One region of the Nesterenkonia maliinae genome, then DNA from elsewhere that is predicted to be linked to it. Evidence: predicted binding sites of a transcription regulator. Region 1 holds the regulator's gene; each other region holds the start of a gene.
The links. Region 1 encodes HrcA, which represses chaperone genes, less so after heat shock. Its sites were predicted from a motif close to TTNGCACTCGNNNNNNNCGAGTGCNAA; they were not measured.

Region 1 (5,671 bases):
CGCCGGAGGGCCCGCCCACGGTGACCAGCTGGTCGCGCAGTCCGATGGAGGAGGCCGGGTAGAGGCCCTGCAGGATGCGCAGCGCGAGGTCTCCGGCGCCGAGGCTGCGGAACATGGTGTCGGCGTCGGCGAAGTAGACCTGCCGCTCGATGTTGCCCAGGGCGGCGGCGGTGGCGCAGCGGGCCGCTCCGGAGATGGGGGGTGTGCTCGGGTTCTGCGAAGTCTCAGTCATTGATCCTCAGTCTATGCGGTCTGGTCGGGCTGAGAAGTCTCGGCGGCCCAGTCCCAGCGGCCCAGCAGCAGCTGGGCGGCCGCGAGTGCTGCGGGCCCGGCGGTGGAGGAGCGCAGCACGTTGGGGCCGAGCCGGGCGATCTTGGCGCCGGCCGAGGTGAGCTGCTCGATCTCCCGGTCACTGATCCCACCCTCGGGTCCGACGACCAGATGCAGCTCCTGCAGCTGGTCTTCGGGGGTCCCCGTCTGGGGGTCCGGGCGGGCAGCATCCTGCAGCTCGGCGATCGCTTCGGCGAGCGAGGTCTCGTCGGTCTCGTGCAGGACGACGACGCCGACGCCCGTGCCGTCCGAGGCGACCGTCTTGAGGTACTGGGCGGTGGACTGCAGCGGGCGCACCTCTGGGATGGTGGTGCGTCGGGTCTGTTTCGCCGCGGTGGTCACCATGGAGACCCACTCGGCGTGCTTCTTGGCCTCGCGTCCGGCCTTCCAGCGGGCCACGGAGCGTTCGGCCTGCCAGGGGATGACGGCGTCCACGCCGAGCTCGGTGGCGGACTCCACGCCTTGAAGGTCGCGGCGGTCCTTGGCCAACGCCTGGACCAGCACCAGCCGGGGCAGCAGCACCGGTTCATCGGTCACCGTGAGGATCTCGACCTCGAGCTGACCGCCGCCGGCGGAGCGGACGCGCCCCTCGGCGCGCCGCCCCACGGTGTCTGAGAGCAGCACCGGCTCCCCCGGCTGCAGGCGCATGACCGTGGCGGCGTGGTGGCCCTCGGGCCCGCTGAGCGTGACCACCTCGGCCGCCTCGGCGTTCTCAAGCGCCCCGGGGCCGAGGTGGAACAGCGGCGCCGTCATCTCAGACCGCGCATCTGGTGGTCCGCATCTCTAGAGCGCGTCCCAGCGTTCGCGAAGCTTCGCGAAGACCCCGCGGTGCTCGGTGGTGGACTCCCCGCGCTCCTCGCCGCGCTCGACGGCGAGCTCGCGCAGCAGCTGGGCCTCGCGCTCGGAGACCTTGGTGGGGGTCTCGACCTTGAGGTGGACCTTCAGCGCACCGCGACCGCCACCGCGCAGGTGGGTCACACCGCGCTCCTTGAGCGTGAGCACCTCACCGGACTGGGTGCCCGGCTTCACGGTGAGCTCCTCGTCGCCGTCGAAGGTGTCCAGGCCGACCGTGGTGCCCAGGGCCGCCGCGGTCATCGGGATCGAGACGGTGGCGTGCAGGTCGTTGCCGCGGCGGGTGAAGACCTCGTGCTGCTTGACCTCGACCTCGATGAACAGGTCGCCGGAAGGACCGCCGGCCAGTCCGGCCTCGCCCTCTCCGGCCAGGTGGATCCGGTTGCCGCGGTCCACGCCTGCCGGGACCTTGACCTTCAGGGACTTGCGTTCGCGCACCCGACCCTGACCGTCGCACTCCTGGCAGGGGTCTTCGATGATGTTGCCGAAGCCGGCGCAGCGAGCACAGGTCTGGGTCTGGATGACGGTGCCCAGGATCGAGCGCATCGGGCGCTGGACCTGGCCCTGGCCGTGGCAGTCCGGGCAGGTGGTCGGGTGCGTGCCCTTGCGGGTGCAGGAGCCGTCGCAGACGGTGCAGGTCACCGCGGTCTCCAGCTCCACCTCCTTGGTGGTGCCGAACACAGCGTCGCGCAGGTCGATGCGGACCCGAATCAGCGAGTCCTGGCCGCGGCGGGTGCGTGAGGCGGGGCCTCCGCCTCCCCCGCCGAAGAACGTCTCGAAGATGTCGCCGAAGCCGCCGAAGCCGGCGCCCCCTGCTCCACCGGGGAAGCCGGAGCGGCCGTTCTCGTCGCCGGTGGCGTCGTAGTTCTGCCGCTTCTGCGGGTCGGAGAGCACCTCGTAGGCGCGGCCGAGCACCTTGAACTGCTCGGCGGCGTCGTCGGAGGGGTTCACGTCGGGGTGAAGCTTCCGGGCCTGCTTGCGATAGGCCTTCTTGATCTCTTCGGTGGACGCCGAGCGGCTGACGCCGAGCGCCTCGTAATAGTCAGTCGTCATCTTCGTGGACGTTCACCCTTCGGAAAGAATTCGGGACAGGTAGCGCGCCATTGCGCGCACCGCGGACATGGTGGAGCCGTAGTCCATGCGGGTCGGACCGACGACGCCGAGCTTGGCTCCTTCGGCCCCCGTATGGGCGCCGTACTCTGCTGCGACGACAGCGGTCTCGATCAGCGAATCGTGGCTGGTCTCGTGTCCGATGCGGATGGAGAGACCACGTCGGTCCTGCTCCATCTCTGTCAACAGTCGAAGCAGCACGACTTGTTCCTCGAGCGCTTCAAGAATGGGTCCGATGGAGGGACCGAGGTCGCGGCCCGACCTGGCGAGGTTAGCAGTCCCGGCCATGATGATGCGATCCACGCGGCCTGACTCCAGGATCGTCTCCACCGACTGGGCGATGATCGCCATCGACGGTCGCAGCATCGGCTCCACCCGGCTGATCAGGGTGTCGGTGGGCAGCGGCAGGGCTGAGATCGAGCGCTGATGCAGCTCGGTGGAGAGGACCTGGGCGATCCGGTGCAGCGAATCGTCGCCGATGGCGTCGGCGAGGGTGACCATCCGCTGCTCGACCTTCCCGGAGGAGAGGATCACGATGGTCAGCACCTTGTGCGAGGACATCGAGACGACGTCGATGTGTCGGATCTTCGCAGTGGAGCGCTGCGGATGCTGGATCACCGCGACCTGGTTGGTGAGCATCGCGAGCAGCCGCACGGTGTGCTCGAGCATCGCGTCGTGGTCATCGGCGGTCTCGAGCAGGGTGTCCATGGCGCGGCGCTCGGCGGCCGAGAGCGGGCGCACCTCGGTGATCTTGTCCACGAACCGTCGGTAGCCGAGGTCGGTGGGAATGCGCCCGGCGGAGGTGTGCGGGGCGGCGATCAGGCCCTCCTCCTCGAGGTGGGCCATGTCATTGCGGATCGTGGCTGGGGAGACCTCCAGGTCGTGGCGTTCCACCAGTGCCCGAGACCCGACGGGCTCCCGGGTGTGGACGTAGTCCTCCACGATGGCACGCAGGACCTGCAGTCGACGGGTGTCTGACATGTACGTGTGGCACCTCCTGACCCTCTGGCACTCTTCGAGTACAAGTGCCAATTCTACAATGGGTGATCATGAGCGCTCCGCACCTCCCCGACTGGCGTCCCTCCTCCACCCCGAGCTGGGGTGCACAGGACCTCTCCCGGCTCCGCCAGAGCCAGCTCCGCAAGGTCTCCGCCATGCCCGCCGACTACGGCGCCGTGATCGAGGAGGTGGAGTCCGGCTGGGTCGGTGCCATCATCTCGGTGGAGGCCTCCGGCGGCGTCCACGTGGTGAGCCTCGAGGATCGCCGCGGCAAGGTCCGCTCCTTTCCGCTGGGACACGGGTTCCTCTACGAGGGCGAACCCGTGGAGCTGACACCCCCCACTCCCCGGGCCGCCGCGCCGAAGCCCACCCGGACAGCCTCGGGCTCGGTCGCGGTCTCCAACGCTCCGGCGCGAGTCGCGCGGGCCTCCAGGATCTGGGTCGAGGGCACCCACGACGCGGAGCTGGTGGAGAAGGTCTGGGGTGAGGATCTGCGGATCGAAGGCATCGTCGTGGAGCCGCTGCACGGGGCCGATGACCTCCTCGGCGCGATCCGCGCGTTCGGGCCCGGGCCGCAGCGCCGGGTCGGGGTGCTGCTGGACCACCTAGTCCCGGGATCCAAGGAGTCCCGGATCGCTCGTGAGGTCATGCAGCAACAGGGCGCAAAGGGCAACATCGCAGTGTTGGGCCACCCCTACGTGGACGTCTGGCAGGCCGTGAAGCCGCAGCTGCTCGGGCTGACCCGGTGGCCGGACATTCCGCGCAGCCAGGACATCAAGATCGGCACGCTGCAGGCGCTGGGCTGGCCGCACGCGAACCAGCGTGACATCGCGCACGGCTGGAAGCGGATCCTCGCGCAGGTCAACAGCTACGCGGACCTTGAGCCCGCGCTGCTGGGCCGGGTGGAGGAGCTCATCGACTTCGTCACGGTGGAGCCGTGAGCACCCGCACCTGAGCCCGAGGATCCGAGTCGCTGCGACGGATTTCACAGAACCCGGGCGCCGACACGCCCAGGGAGGCCAGTGGATGTCCAGGGTGAGTCACTAGACTTGCGAGCGGGAACGGCCAGGTGCTGAACTTTCAGCGCCGCAATCACGGAGGTGCAGTGGCGCATAATCAGAAACCCCAGGGTGACCGGTCGAGCGAGGACGCTGGAGCGGACGCATCTGCACGCCTGAAGGGTTCCTCCGTCGCCGCGGCACCGCTGACCCCCGCAGAGGATCGGCGCTGGGCCACGCTCTCGCACTTCGGCGCGCTCATCGGCTGCTTTCCGGCCCTCGCGGTGTATCTGGTCTACCGCGACCGCGGCCCCTTCACCGCCCAGGAGTCCAAGGAGGCGCTGAACTTCACCCTCCCACTGACGGCGGTGATGCTCGCCTGCTACATCCTCGCACTGGTTCCCGGAATCGGTTGGGCCTTCGGCATCGTCGCTGTGCTGCTCTGGATCTATATGACCCTCTCCGGGCTCGTCGCCGGCATCCAGTGCAATAAGGGCCGCCCCTACCGCTACCCGCTGAATCTCCGCCTGATCCACTGAACCGCTGCGCGCCTGGGAAGGCTGCTAGGGAGCCAGTCGCCGGGTCACGGCATCGGCCAGCAGCCGCCCGCGCAGGGTGAGCACCGCTCGCCCCTGCGGATGTGCAGTGCTGGGCCGCGCGGCGTCGTCGTGGATCAAGCCGTCGTGCACCAGCGACTGCAGGCTCTTGGCGCTGATCTTCTCGCCGTGGCTGCGGCGCAGCTCCGGGAGCGCGTTGAACCCCGCCACGTCCAGGCCCTCGGCCAGGCGCAGCCGCAGCATCAGGTGCTCCAGGGTCTTGTCCTCATCGGCCAGCTGTTCCCGGCCGTGTCCCGGGGTGGCGCCGGTGGAGAGCCGCTGGGCGTAGGCGGCGGGGTGCTTCACGTTCCACCAGCGCAGTCCGGCCATGTGCGAGTGGGCCCCGGGACCCGCGCCCCACCAGTCGGAGTCCACCCAGTAGTTCAGGTTGTGCTCCGAGCGGGTCGCGGCGCTGGTGGAGAAGTTCGAGACCTCGTACCAGTGCAGTCCGGCGGCGCTGAGCACCTCGTCGGTGAGCAGGTATTTGTCGGCCTGGTCGTCGGGGTCGATGTCGGGCAGCACGCCGCGCTTGATCTTCGCCGCCATCGCGGTGCCCTCTTCGATGATCAGCGAGTACGCCGAGATGTGGTCCGGGGCCAGGGCCACCGCGTGTTCCAGGCTGGTGCGCCAGTCCTCGAGGCTCTCCCCCGGGGTTCCGGAGATCAGGTCCAGGCTGACCTGGAGTCCTGCGGTGCGCGCGGCGTGGACCGCACGCTCGACGTTGGCGGGGTCGTGGGTCCGGTCGAGGGTCTGAAGCACATGCGGCACGGCGGACTGCATGCCGAG
Region 2 (5,671 bases), on a different contig from region 1:
GGCGCAGGCGCTCGCCGATGCTGGCGAGGCCCCCTTAGAGAGTGCGGCGGCCATCGCAGCGATCAGCGAGGATCCCGCGCAGGCGGGAATCAGCGTCGCGGAGATTGCGGCGCAGAGCCCCGGCGGCGGCAACCCGGTGATCCCGATGCTCGCGGCCGTGCGGTACGCACTGGCGGAGACGGGTGAGTCCGACGCGGCGCTGCACCGCGGGGCCACCAGCCAGGACATCCTCGACACGGCGCTGATGCTGGTGTGCCGGGACGCCGCGGCTGTGGTCCTGACCGAGACGCGTCGAGCCGGCGCGGCGATGAGCAGGCTCAGCCGGGAACATCGGGACACCGTCTGTGTCGCCCGGTCGCTGACCCAGCACGCACTGCCGACGACCTTCGGGCTGCGCTGTGCAGGCTGGCTCGACGGGCTGACCCAGGCGATCCGACGGCTGGAGCTGGCCGCGGCGAAGCTGCCGCTGCAGTGGGGCGGAGCCGCAGGCACCCAGGCCTCGATGAGCGACGCCCTCGGCGCTCAGCAGACAGCGCAGCTGACCCATGATCTTGCGGCCCGACTGGGCCTGGACCCGATGGGCCGGCCCTGGCACACGCAGCGCCAGGTGGTCCTGGACCTCGGCTCCGCACTCGCCGGCGTCCTCGCGGCACTGGGGAAGGCCGCCGGAGATGTGCTCACGCTCCAGCGCCCCGAGATCGCCGAGCTGCGTGAACCCGCCGCGCCGGGCCGCGGTGGCTCCTCCGCGATGCCGCAGAAGCAGAACCCGGTGCTCGCCACGCTGATCCGCTCCGCGGCGCTGAGCGCGCCGGCTCAGCTGAGCACGCTCTACCTGGCGGCGGTTACCGCCGAGGATGAACGCCCGGCGGGAGCCTGGCACGCCGAATGGCCGAGTCTGGTCGAGCTGACCCGGCTCGGCGGCGGTGCCGCCACCCGCGCCGCAGAGCTCTTCGAGGGACTGGTGGTGCGCCCCGACGCAATGACGACGAACCTGCGGCTCAGCGGCGACGCCGTGCTGAGCGAACGGCTGATGGCGCGCCTGGGTGATTCCTTCCCCGGAGGACGCACGGCGCTGCAGGACGTGGTGAAGCGCAGCGCCCTCGAAGGTCTCGGGCTGCGCCCGCTGCTGGAGGATCAGCTCGGGGAGCAGGCCGGTGCCGCTGATCTCGACCGGCTGCTCGACCCGCGGCAGTACCTGGGCCGGACCCAGGAGTTCATCGATGCCGCGGTTCAAGACTTCGACCAGCCGGACCTCAACCAGCAGAACCTCGACCAGCAGAAGCTCAACAAGACCGCCGCCCAGCCGGAAGGATCCACTGATCATGCCTGAGCCAACAGAGTCTGAGCCCAACCTGTCTGAGCCCAACGTGTCTGAGCCGAACGTGTCTGAGCCCACCGGGACTGAGCCCACCGCGTCAGCACCAGGGGCCACCCTGACCCTGACGCCGCAGCTGCTCTCCGGGTCCGTGGAGGACCTGCGCGCCGGAACCCGCCCGCTGCTGGTGCTGGGCCCCTCCTTGGGGACCAGCGTGTCGGTCCTCTGGGAGAGCGCCCTGGCACACCTGCAGGAGACCTACACGCTGATCGGGTGGGACCTGCCCGGCCACGGCGACGCGGAGGCGTATACCGAGTCCTTCGAGATCTCTGACCTCGCGGACGCGGTGGAGGAGCTCGTCGCGGAGCTCAGCAGGAACCACGGTGTGCCCGCGGACCTGCCGATCTACGCCGCCGGAGTCTCGATCGCCGGAACCGTCAGCCTAACCCTGGCGCTGCGCCCCGACACACGATTCACCCGCCTCGCGGCCCTCTGCACGGCCGCGAAGATCGGTGACCCACAGATGTGGAGCGAACGCGCGGCCCTGGTCGCTCAGGCAGGAACCCCCACCATGGTCGAAGGCTCGGCGCAGCGCTGGTTCGCCCCGGGATTCATGGCCCGACAGCCCGCCGTGGTCACCGGGCTGCTGCGCTCCCTGCAGCACACCGACCGCCATTCCTATGCCGCGGCCTGCCGCGCCCTTGGCCGCTACGACCTCACCGGCGAGCTCGCCGGCGTGGCCCGGCCGCTGCTGGTGATCAGCGGGGAACAGGATCCGGTCTGCCCGCCGTCGGCGGTGCAGGACCTCGCTGCAGCCCCGCACACACAGACCGCAGTGCTCGACGGCGTCGCCCACCAGGCCCCGGCCGAAGCCCCCGAAGCCACCGCCCGACTGCTCAAGGAGTTCCTCGATGACTGATTCCAGCTACCAGGACGGCATGAAGGTGCGCCGCGAGGTGCTCTCGGACGCCCACGTGGACCGGGCGGAGGCGAAGAAAGACAGCTTCACCGAGGACTTCCAGGAGCTGATCACCAACTACGCGTGGGGATCGATCTGGACCCGGCCCGGCCTGGACCGGCCGACCCGCTCGGTCATCACGCTCACCGCCCTGATCGCCGGAGGCTACTGGGAGGAGCTTGAGATGCACGTCCGCGCGGCGCTGCGCAACGGGCTCACCGAGGACCAGATCAAGGAGGTCTTCCTGCAGTGCGCCATCTACTGCTCGGTCCCCGCGGCGAACACCGCCTTCAGCATCGGCCGACGCGTCCTCGAGGAAGAGCGCCGCAAGGACAGCTGACCGGCTGCGCCTGACTGGCAGGGCCTGACCAGCTCGGCGGATCAGCGACCCCGGCAGCCAGCCCGCTCAGCGCCGCGACATGTACAGGTTGAACGCCCTGGCCAGCAGCGGATTGACGGGGTAGTCCCATTCGCCGAGCGTCTGGACCACGTCGGCGCCCATGGTGGTCTTGAACCGCGTCAGCCCCGCCAGCGGGTACTCCGGATCGAGTGAGGGACTGAGCCCGCCCAGGTCATACCACTGGCAGCCAGCGGCCAGGGAGTCCTCGATCTGGCGCAGCTGCAGCGCGCGCGGGGCGTAGCGCTTGCGCTCCTCCGAGGAGGACGCGCCATAGACGTACCAGGCGAACTGGCCCTGCCGGACGTAGATCGCCGCGGCCAGCAGCTGCTCCTCGAAGTGAGCCAAGTAGAGCGTGCACTCGCTCAGCGGCGAGGCGTTGAGCTCTCGGTACATGTCCTGGAAGTAGGTGAGCGGGCGGCCGGTGAAGTCATCACGGTCGGCGGTCTCGGCGTAGAGCGCGTGCCAGGCCGGCAGATCCGATTCAGCACCGACGCTCACGGTCAGCTCCGAGCGGGTCGACTTCTTGGTCTGCCGGCGCGAGGACTGGTCCATGCGCGCCAGGACGTCGTCGATGGGCAGCGTGGCGCCGGCGTCGTCGGTGAGCGGGATGCGCGCCTGGAACTGCGGCTGGCCGGCCTCGAAGTCGGTGCTCGGTGCCGGAGCCGTGAAGCCCAGCGCCCGGAGCTGCTGCTGCCAGCGGCTGGTCTGAGCGGCGCTGGCCGGATCGACGTCGAGCGGCTCGAGCTCCTCGATGGAAGTGTTCTCCCCGGCGGCGAGAGCCCGGCGGACCTCCTTGGCCTCCCAGCGGCGCAGCACGGAGGGCAGACCCATGCGGATCAGGAAGGCTCCGGAGGACTTCAGGTGCGTCAGCAGCGGCGGCAGGATCTGCTCCAGCTCCGCCGCGGCAGGGTCCATGACCGGGCCCTCAGCCATATACGCGAGCTTCTTGCGTCCGAGCAGCGGAACGGCTGCCGGAATCGGAAGTCGGCGGAAGAGCACCAGCGCGGCGGCCACCGGCGCGGAACCGGCACCTGAGCCGGCGTCGAAGACTCCAAGGCTTTCGGCCTGCCATTCCTTCTTCACCGCGGGCCAGCGCGGGTTCTGCAGGAACGATGCGGTCGGCTGATCTGCGAGGAAGCGGGTGTGCTCCTCCAGGCTGATCGGACGGACCTCGTACACGGCGGAAACGCCTGAATCTCTATGCTCAATCACGCCTCAAGGGTACCGTCTGGTTCCTGCGCGGCTGGGAGGTCAGGTTCGGGGCCGGTTCCGTCTGCGGCGGCACAATCTGCCATCGGCGCAGAGGTTTGCACTCGGTAGGGGAGAGTGCTAAAAATTGGTTTAGCACTCTCGTGTCGAGACTGCTAGAGGAACCTGAGCAGGTGAGGCCATATAGATGTTCCCGGTGACGCGGGAACGGCCGTCCGTCGCGGGCACCTGGAATGGTTCGACCCAGCAGACGCGAACACGTCTGACAGTCACACACCACGGCTTGAGATAAGCCGAGTCCAGGAAGGACACGCGCCACTATGGCAAAGACTATTGCATTCGATGAAGAGGCCCGCCGCGGCCTCGAACGCGGACTGAACGTCCTCGCCGATGCCGTCAAGGTCACCTTGGGTCCCCGCGGCCGCAACGTCGTGCTGGAGAAGTCCTGGGGTGCACCCACGATCACCAACGACGGCGTCTCGATCGCCAAAGAGATCACCCTTGACGACCCCTACGAGAAGATCGGCGCTGAGCTGGTCAAGGAGGTCGCCAAGAAGACCGACGACGTCGCTGGCGACGGCACCACCACCGCCACCGTCCTCGCCCAGGCCCTGGTCAAGGAAGGCCTGCGCAACGTCGCGGCCGGCGCCGATCCGATGGCGCTCAAGCGCGGCATCGACATCGCCGTGGAATCCGTGACCGCGGAGCTGTTCAAGTCGGCCAAGGAGATCGAGACCACGGAGCAGATCGCTGCCACCGCCTCCATCTCTGCCGGCGACACCCAGATCGGTGAGCTGATCGCTCAGGCGCTGGACAAGGTCGGCAAGGAAGGCGTCATCACCGTCGAGGAGTCCAACACCTTCGGTCTTGAGCTCGAGCTCACCGAGGGCATGCGCTTCGACAAGGGCTACCTCTCCGGCTACTTCGTCACCGACGCAGAGCGCCAGGAAGCAGTCCTGGAGGATCCCTACATCCTCATCGCCAACTCCAAGATCTCCTCGGTCAAGGACGTCATCGGCGTCCTCGAGCAGGTCATGCAGTCCGGCAAGCCGCTGCTGGTCATCGCCGAGGACGTCGAAGGCGAGGCCCTGGCCGCGCTGGTGGTCAACAAGCTCAAGGGCACCTTCAAGTCCGTGGCCGTCAAGGCTCCCGGATTCGGTGACCGCCGCAAGGCCATGCTGGCCGACATCGCCATCCTCACCGGCGGTCAGGTCATCGCCGAAGAGGTCGGCCTGAAGCTGGAGAACACCACGCTGGAGCTGCTCGGCACCGCGCGCAAGGTCGTCGTGACCAAGGACGAGACCACCATCGTCGAAGGCGCCGGCGAGGCCGACGAGATCGCCGGTCGCGTGGCCCAGATCAAGGCCGAGATCGAGAACTCAGACTCGGACTACGATCGCGAGAAGCTCCAGGAGCGTCTGGCCAAGCTCGCCGGAGGCGTGGCAGTCATCAAGGCCGGCGCCGCCACCGAGGTCGAGCTCAAGGAGCGCAAGCACCGCATCGAAGATGCCGTGCGCAACGCCAAGGCCGCTGTGGATGAGGGAATCGTCGCCGGCGGCGGCGTGGCCCTGATCCAGGCCGGCGCCCGCGCCTTCGCCACCCTGCAGCTCAGCGGAGACGAGGCCACCGGCGCGAACATCGTGAAGTTCGCCGTGGAGGCCCCGCTGAAGCAGATCGCCATCAACGCCGGCATGGAAGCCGGCGTCGTGGCCGAGAAGGTCCGCGGACTCCCCGATGGTCACGGCCTCAACGCCGCCACCGGCGTCTACGAGAACCTGCTCGAGGCAGG
Region 3 (5,671 bases), on a different contig from region 1:
TGGCCCCGGGTGAGCATCTGGATGATCATCCTCGCCGCAGCGGTGCTGCGCGGGGCCTATCACCTCTACCAGGGCTTCGGACCGGGCATCGGGAACCTGCTCATGGGGGTCATCTTCGGGTGGCTCTATCACCGCTACGGACGAGTCATGCCGCTGGTGGTCGCCCACCTGCTGCTCGACTTGGTCGCCTTCCTCGCCTTCCCGCTGGTGCTGCAGCTCGCCCAGCTGGAGTAGTCGCCGGGAGGCGAGGTCTTCGCACCGGCGGCCGCGGCCGAATCGGCCGCTGCAGACACACGTGGGGCCCTGACCGAGAACGGTCAGGGCCCCACGTGTGAGGAGTCAGACGAGATCAGTGATCCTCGTCCTCGTCCTTCTTCTCGACCACGAGGGTCTCGGTGGTCAGCACCAGGGCCGCGATGGAGGCGGCGTTCTGCAGAGCAGAGCGCGTGACCTTCACCGGGTCGATGACGCCGTCGGCGATCAGATCGCCGTAGACACCGGTCTTGGCGTTGAAGCCGTGGTTCGGCTCAAGCTCAGAGACCTTGGAGGCGACGACGAAGCCGTCCTCGCCGGCGTTCTGAGCGATCCAGCGCAGCGGCTGGACCAGCGCTCGGCGGACGATGCCCACAGCGGCTGCGGCGTCTCCGGAGAGCGCCTGAACGTCCTCGTCCTCATCCAGCACGGAGAGGGCGTTGATCAGCGCCGTGCCGCCGCCGGCCACGATGCCCTCTTCCAGAGCCGCACGGGTGGAGGAGACGGCATCTTCGATGCGGTGCTTGCGCTCCTTGAGCTCCACCTCGGTGGCAGCGCCGACCTTGATGACGCCGATGCCGCCGGAGAGCTTCGCGAGACGCTCCTGGAGCTTCTCGCGATCCCACTCGGAGTCAGAGGCGTCGGCCTGGGCCTTGATGGTGGCCGCGCGAGCGTCCACATCTTCCTTGGACCCGGCGCCGTCGACGATGGTGGTCGCATCCTTGGTCACGGTCACCCGACGTGCGGTGCCCAGTGATTCCAGATCGACCTGATCGAGCTTCAGGCCCAGATCAGGAGAGATGACCTGTCCACCGGTGAGCACTGCGATGTCCTCAAGCATGGCCTTGCGGCGGTCCCCGAAGCCGGGAGCCTTCACCGCGACCACGTTGAGCGTGCCGCGCAGCTTGTTGACCACCAGGGTGGAGAGGGCCTCGCCCTCGACATCCTCGGCGATGATGAACAGCGGGCGCTTGGCCTGCAGGACCTTCTCCAGCACCGGCAGGAACTCTGCCATGTTGGAGATCTTGCCCTGGTTGATCAGGATCAGCGGATCTTCGATGACCGCTTCCTGGCGCTCAGGATCGGTGACGAAGTGCGGGGACAGGTAGCCCTTGTCGAACTGCATGCCCTCGGTGATCTCCAGCTCGGTGGAGGTCGAGGACCCCTCTTCGATGGTGATCACGCCGTCGGTGCCCACTGCGTCGAATGCACGAGCCAGGAGTTCACCGACCTCGTCGTTCTGCGCGGAGATCGCGGCCACGTTGGCGACCTGCTGGCCCTCGACGTCGCGAGCGTTCTCGCGCAGACGGCGGGTCACAGCGGCGACCGAGGTCTCGATGCCGCGCTTGATCTCGCTGGGTGCCGCACCGGCCGCGACGTTGCGCAGGCCTTCCTTGACCAGGGCCTGGGCCAGGACCGTTGCGGTGGTGGTGCCGTCGCCAGCGACGTCGTTGGTCTTGGTGGCGACTTCCTTGGCCAGCTGCACGCCAAGGTTCTCATAGGGGTCCTCGACCTCCACCTCACGGGCGATGGTGACGCCGTCGTTGGTGATGGTCGGTGCGCCCCAGGACTTGTCCAGGACTACATTGCGGCCTTTCGGGCCGAGCGTGACCTTGACCGTGTCTGCAAGCTTATCGATGCCGGCTTCCAGAGCGCGGCGTGCAGCATCACTGAATTCAAGCTGCTTTGCCATGGGTTACTGCTCCTTTGAGAGGGTGAGAATCGGATCGTGATGAGGTCCGTGAAGAGCCTTCAGCGGTCCGTTCTTACTTCTCGATGATGGCGAGGACGTCGCGGGCGTTGAGCACGAGGTACTCTTCGCCGCTGACCTTGACCTCGGTGCCGCCGAACTTGGAGTAGATGACGACGTCGCCCTCGGAGACGTCAACCGGGATGCGCTTGCCCTTCTCGTCGAAGCGACCTGGGCCCACGGCGACGACCTTGCCCTCCTGGGGCTTCTCCTTGGCGGTGTCGGGGATGACCAGACCGGAAGCGGTGGTCTGCTCTGCTTCCAGGGGGCGAACAACGATGCGATCCTCGAGAGGCTTGATGGAGACTGACACGTCAGTACTCTCCTTTGCGTGGTGTGGATTCGGTTTATCAGCACAGGCCCGTGCTGAGCCTCCCGGTGCGTCCGGGGTGCTCGACGAGCCGAAATCTGTCGCACGCCTTGGGAGTGGCCAACCGTCGTCGCGGTGCCGGATGGTGCCCCGTCAGGCTGATATCCGCGGGTTGACGACCCGCAGACAAGCTGGCACCCGAGGGTCTCGAGTGCTAGGTGAAACTTTATAGACGGGCTTAGCACTCGGTCAAGCAGAGTGCTAAAGCTTTGGCTCCGGGCGGACGCGGACGGGACGTAGACTTGACGCTGAGCCAAACGCTTTCGACCTCGAGAGGCACCACCGTGACTGAACCTCATCAGCAGCCGAGCGCGGCCGGCGCCGCGGAGCACGATCCCTTCGGCTTCGTCGGACTGACCTACGACGACGTCCTGCTGCTCCCCGGCGCGACCGACGTCATCCCCTCCGAAGCAGACACCGCGACCCGGTTCTCCCGGAACATCGTGCTGCAGTCCCCGGTCGCCTCGGCCGCGATGGACACCGTCACTGAGGCGCCGATGGCCATCGCCATGGCCCGCCAGGGTGGGATCGGCATCCTGCACCGCAACCTCTCCATCGAGGATCAGGCCCGCCAGGTGGACAAGGTCAAGCGGTCCGAGTCAGGCATGATCAGCGACCCGGTGACGATCACCCCGGACGCGACCATCGCTGACCTCGACGAGCTCTGCGCCCACTACCGGGTCTCCGGCCTCCCCGTGGTCGACGGCGAGTCCAAGCTGCTGGGCATCATCACCAACCGCGACACCCGGTTCATCCCGCATGAGCAGTACCTGACCACCAAGGTCTACGAGAAGATGACCCCGCAGCCGCTGATCACCGCCCACGTCGGGATCCCCAACGAAGAGGTGCTGCGGATCTTCTCCGAGCACCGCGTGGAGAAGCTGCCGCTGGTCGATGACCACGGCGTGCTCCAGGGACTCATCACCATCAAGGACTTCGACAAGGCCGACCGCTACCCCCAGGCCACCAAGGACGAAGAGGGCAGACTGCGCGTCGGCGCCGCCGTGGGCTTCTTCGGCGAGGGCTTCGAGCGCGCCATGACCCTGATCGACGCCGGGGTGGATGCTCTGGTGGTGGACACCGCCAACGGCCACACCCGCGGCGTGCTGGACATGATCGCCCGGCTCAAGGCCGAACCCGCTGCGGCCGGGGTCGATGTCATCGGCGGCCAGGCGGCCACCCGCGAGGGGGCCCAGGCGATCATCGACGCTGGAGCCGACGCGGTCAAGGTCGGCGTCGGACCGGGCTCCATCTGCACCACGCGCATCGTCGCCGGCGTCGGCGTGCCCCAGGTCACCGCCATCTACGAAGCATCCAAGGCGGCCATCCCCGCCGGGGTTCCGTTGATCGCCGACGGCGGCCTGCAGCACTCCGGTGACATCGGCAAGGCGCTGGTCGCCGGTGCCGACTCGGTGATGCTCGGCTCGCTGCTGGCAGGCTCCGCCGAGTCCCCCGGGGACCTGGTGTTCTACAACGGCAAGCAGTTCAAGGCCTACCGCGGCATGGGCTCCATGGGTGCGATGCAGACCCGAGGAAAGAACACCTCCTTCTCCAAGGACCGGTACTTCCAGGCGGATGTGCCCACCGATGAGAAGCTCATCCCCGAGGGCATCGAGGGCCAGGTGCCATACCGCGGCCCGCTCGAGGTGGTGTTCCACCAGCTCACCGGAGGCCTGCGGCAGACCATGTTCTACGTGGGCGCGCACACCATCGACGAGCTGAAGTACAAGGGCAAGTTCGTGCGGATCACCTCTGCCGGACTCAAGGAATCGCACCCGCATGACATCATGATGACGGTGGAAGCGCCGAACTACCGGCGCTAGTAAAGGAGCAGCTTTGAGCAACGAGATCCCCATCGGCCTGGCGAAGAACGGTCGCCGGGCCTGGGCTCTGGACGATGTCGCCATCGTCCCGAACCGACGCACTCGCAGCCCCGCAGACGTGAGTCTGGACTGGCGCATCGACGCGTACAACTTCTCCATGCCCGTGATCGGTGCGCCGATGGACTCGGTCATGTCACCGGCCACGGCCATCGAGCTGGGCCGGCAGGGCGGTCTCGGGGTCCTCAACCTCGAGGGTCTCTGGACCCGCTACGAGGACCCGGAGCCGGTGCTTGCGGAGATCGCGGCACTGGGCGCCGACGAGGTCTCCGCGGAGAACACCCGTCGGCTGCAGCAGCTCTACTCCGAGCCGATCAAGGCCGAGCTGATCACCGCACGGCTGGCCGAGATCCGTGAGGCCGGCGTCGTCGTCTCGGGCTCGCTGACACCTCAGCGCACCCAGGAGTTCTACCGCACGGTCATCGAGGCCGGCGTGGACATGTTCGTCATCCGCGGCACCACCGTCTCGGCCGAGCACGTCGCCCAGAACGGTGACCCGCTGAACCTCAAGGAGTTCATCTACGAGCTCGACGTGCCGGTGATCGTCGGAGGGGCGGCCGGGTACACGCCCGCCCTGCACCTGATGCGCACCGGTGCCGCCGGCGTGCTGGTGGGCTTCGGGGGCGGCGCGGCCACCACCACCCGCCGCGCGATGGGCATCCGCGTGCCGATGGCGACCGCGATCAGCGACATCGCCGCCGCCCGACGGGACTACCTGGACGAATCCGGCGGCCGCTACGTCCATGTCATCGCCGACGGCGGGATGGGCTCCTCCGGGGACCTGGTCAAGGCCCTCGCGATGGGCGCCGACGCCGTGATGCTCGGCACCACCCTGGCCCGCGCCGAAGAGGCACCCGGCCAGGGCTGGCACTGGGGCCTCGAAGCGGTGCACCCGGACTTCCCCCGCGGCCACCGCACCCGGGTCGGGACCGTGGCGCCGCTGCAGGAGGTGCTCTGGGGCCCCGCCCACCACACCGACGGGTCCTCGAACCTGATGGGCGGCCTGCGCCACGCGATGGCCTCCACCGGGTACGTGGACCTGAAGTCCTTCCAACGCGTGGACGCGATCGTCTCCCCGATGGGCCAGCAGACCCGCTGAGGCGCTCTCCCTGAGGCAACCCTGCGGCAAAAAAATCGTAGGGCTGTGGGATGTCGTAGAGCTTAAGCCCTACGACATCCCAACAGCCCTACGATTTTTTCGTAGAGGGAGGGGCTGGTTCAGCAGCTGCCGGACTTCTCCCAGGGGCCGTAGCGGTTTCCGGGCTCCTGATTCCGGGTGTACCACTTCGCGGTGTAGCTGACTCCTTCGTGCACGATGGTCTCGCCGCCGTCGAACTGTGAGCTCGGGGCCCACTGCGGCAGCGTCTCATCGCCGCACGCGGTCGGCGTGCCGACCTGCGACCAGGCGCTCCAGGGAGA

Region 2: groL (chaperonin GroEL) is a predicted target of HrcA. The motif match lies at 3,980-4,006, and genes of this name have one in related genera.
Region 3: groES (co-chaperone GroES) is a predicted target of HrcA. The motif match lies at 2,551-2,577, and genes of this name have one in related genera.

The regions. Positions count from the first base shown of each region.
Region 1 is NZ_JBIMEY010000001.1:599,147-604,817, forward strand. It holds gene ACHAA4_RS02775 (PhoH family protein) at 1-232, opposite strand, end outside; gene ACHAA4_RS02780 (16S rRNA (uracil(1498)-N(3))-methyltransferase) at 244-1,083, opposite strand; gene dnaJ (molecular chaperone DnaJ) at 1,114-2,235, opposite strand; gene hrcA (heat-inducible transcriptional repressor HrcA) at 2,248-3,273, opposite strand; gene ACHAA4_RS02795 (DUF3097 domain-containing protein) at 3,342-4,232, shown strand; gene ACHAA4_RS02800 (DUF4870 domain-containing protein) at 4,397-4,828, shown strand; gene hemW (radical SAM family heme chaperone HemW) at 4,853-5,671, opposite strand, start outside.
Region 2 is NZ_JBIMEY010000003.1:353,657-359,327, reverse strand. It holds gene ACHAA4_RS08615 (lyase family protein) at 1-1,330, shown strand, start outside; gene ACHAA4_RS08610 (alpha/beta fold hydrolase) at 1,323-2,234, shown strand; gene pcaC (4-carboxymuconolactone decarboxylase) at 2,227-2,613, shown strand; gene ACHAA4_RS08600 (lipid II:glycine glycyltransferase FemX) at 2,680-3,885, opposite strand; gene groL (chaperonin GroEL) at 4,203-5,671, shown strand, end outside.
Region 3 is NZ_JBIMEY010000003.1:117,106-122,776, reverse strand. It holds gene ACHAA4_RS07465 (CPBP family intramembrane glutamic endopeptidase) at 1-234, shown strand, start outside; gene groL (chaperonin GroEL) at 350-1,945, opposite strand; gene groES (co-chaperone GroES) at 2,019-2,315, opposite strand; gene guaB (IMP dehydrogenase) at 2,657-4,195, shown strand; gene ACHAA4_RS07445 (GuaB3 family IMP dehydrogenase-related protein) at 4,209-5,351, shown strand; gene ACHAA4_RS07440 (ExeM/NucH family extracellular endonuclease) at 5,471-5,671, opposite strand, start outside.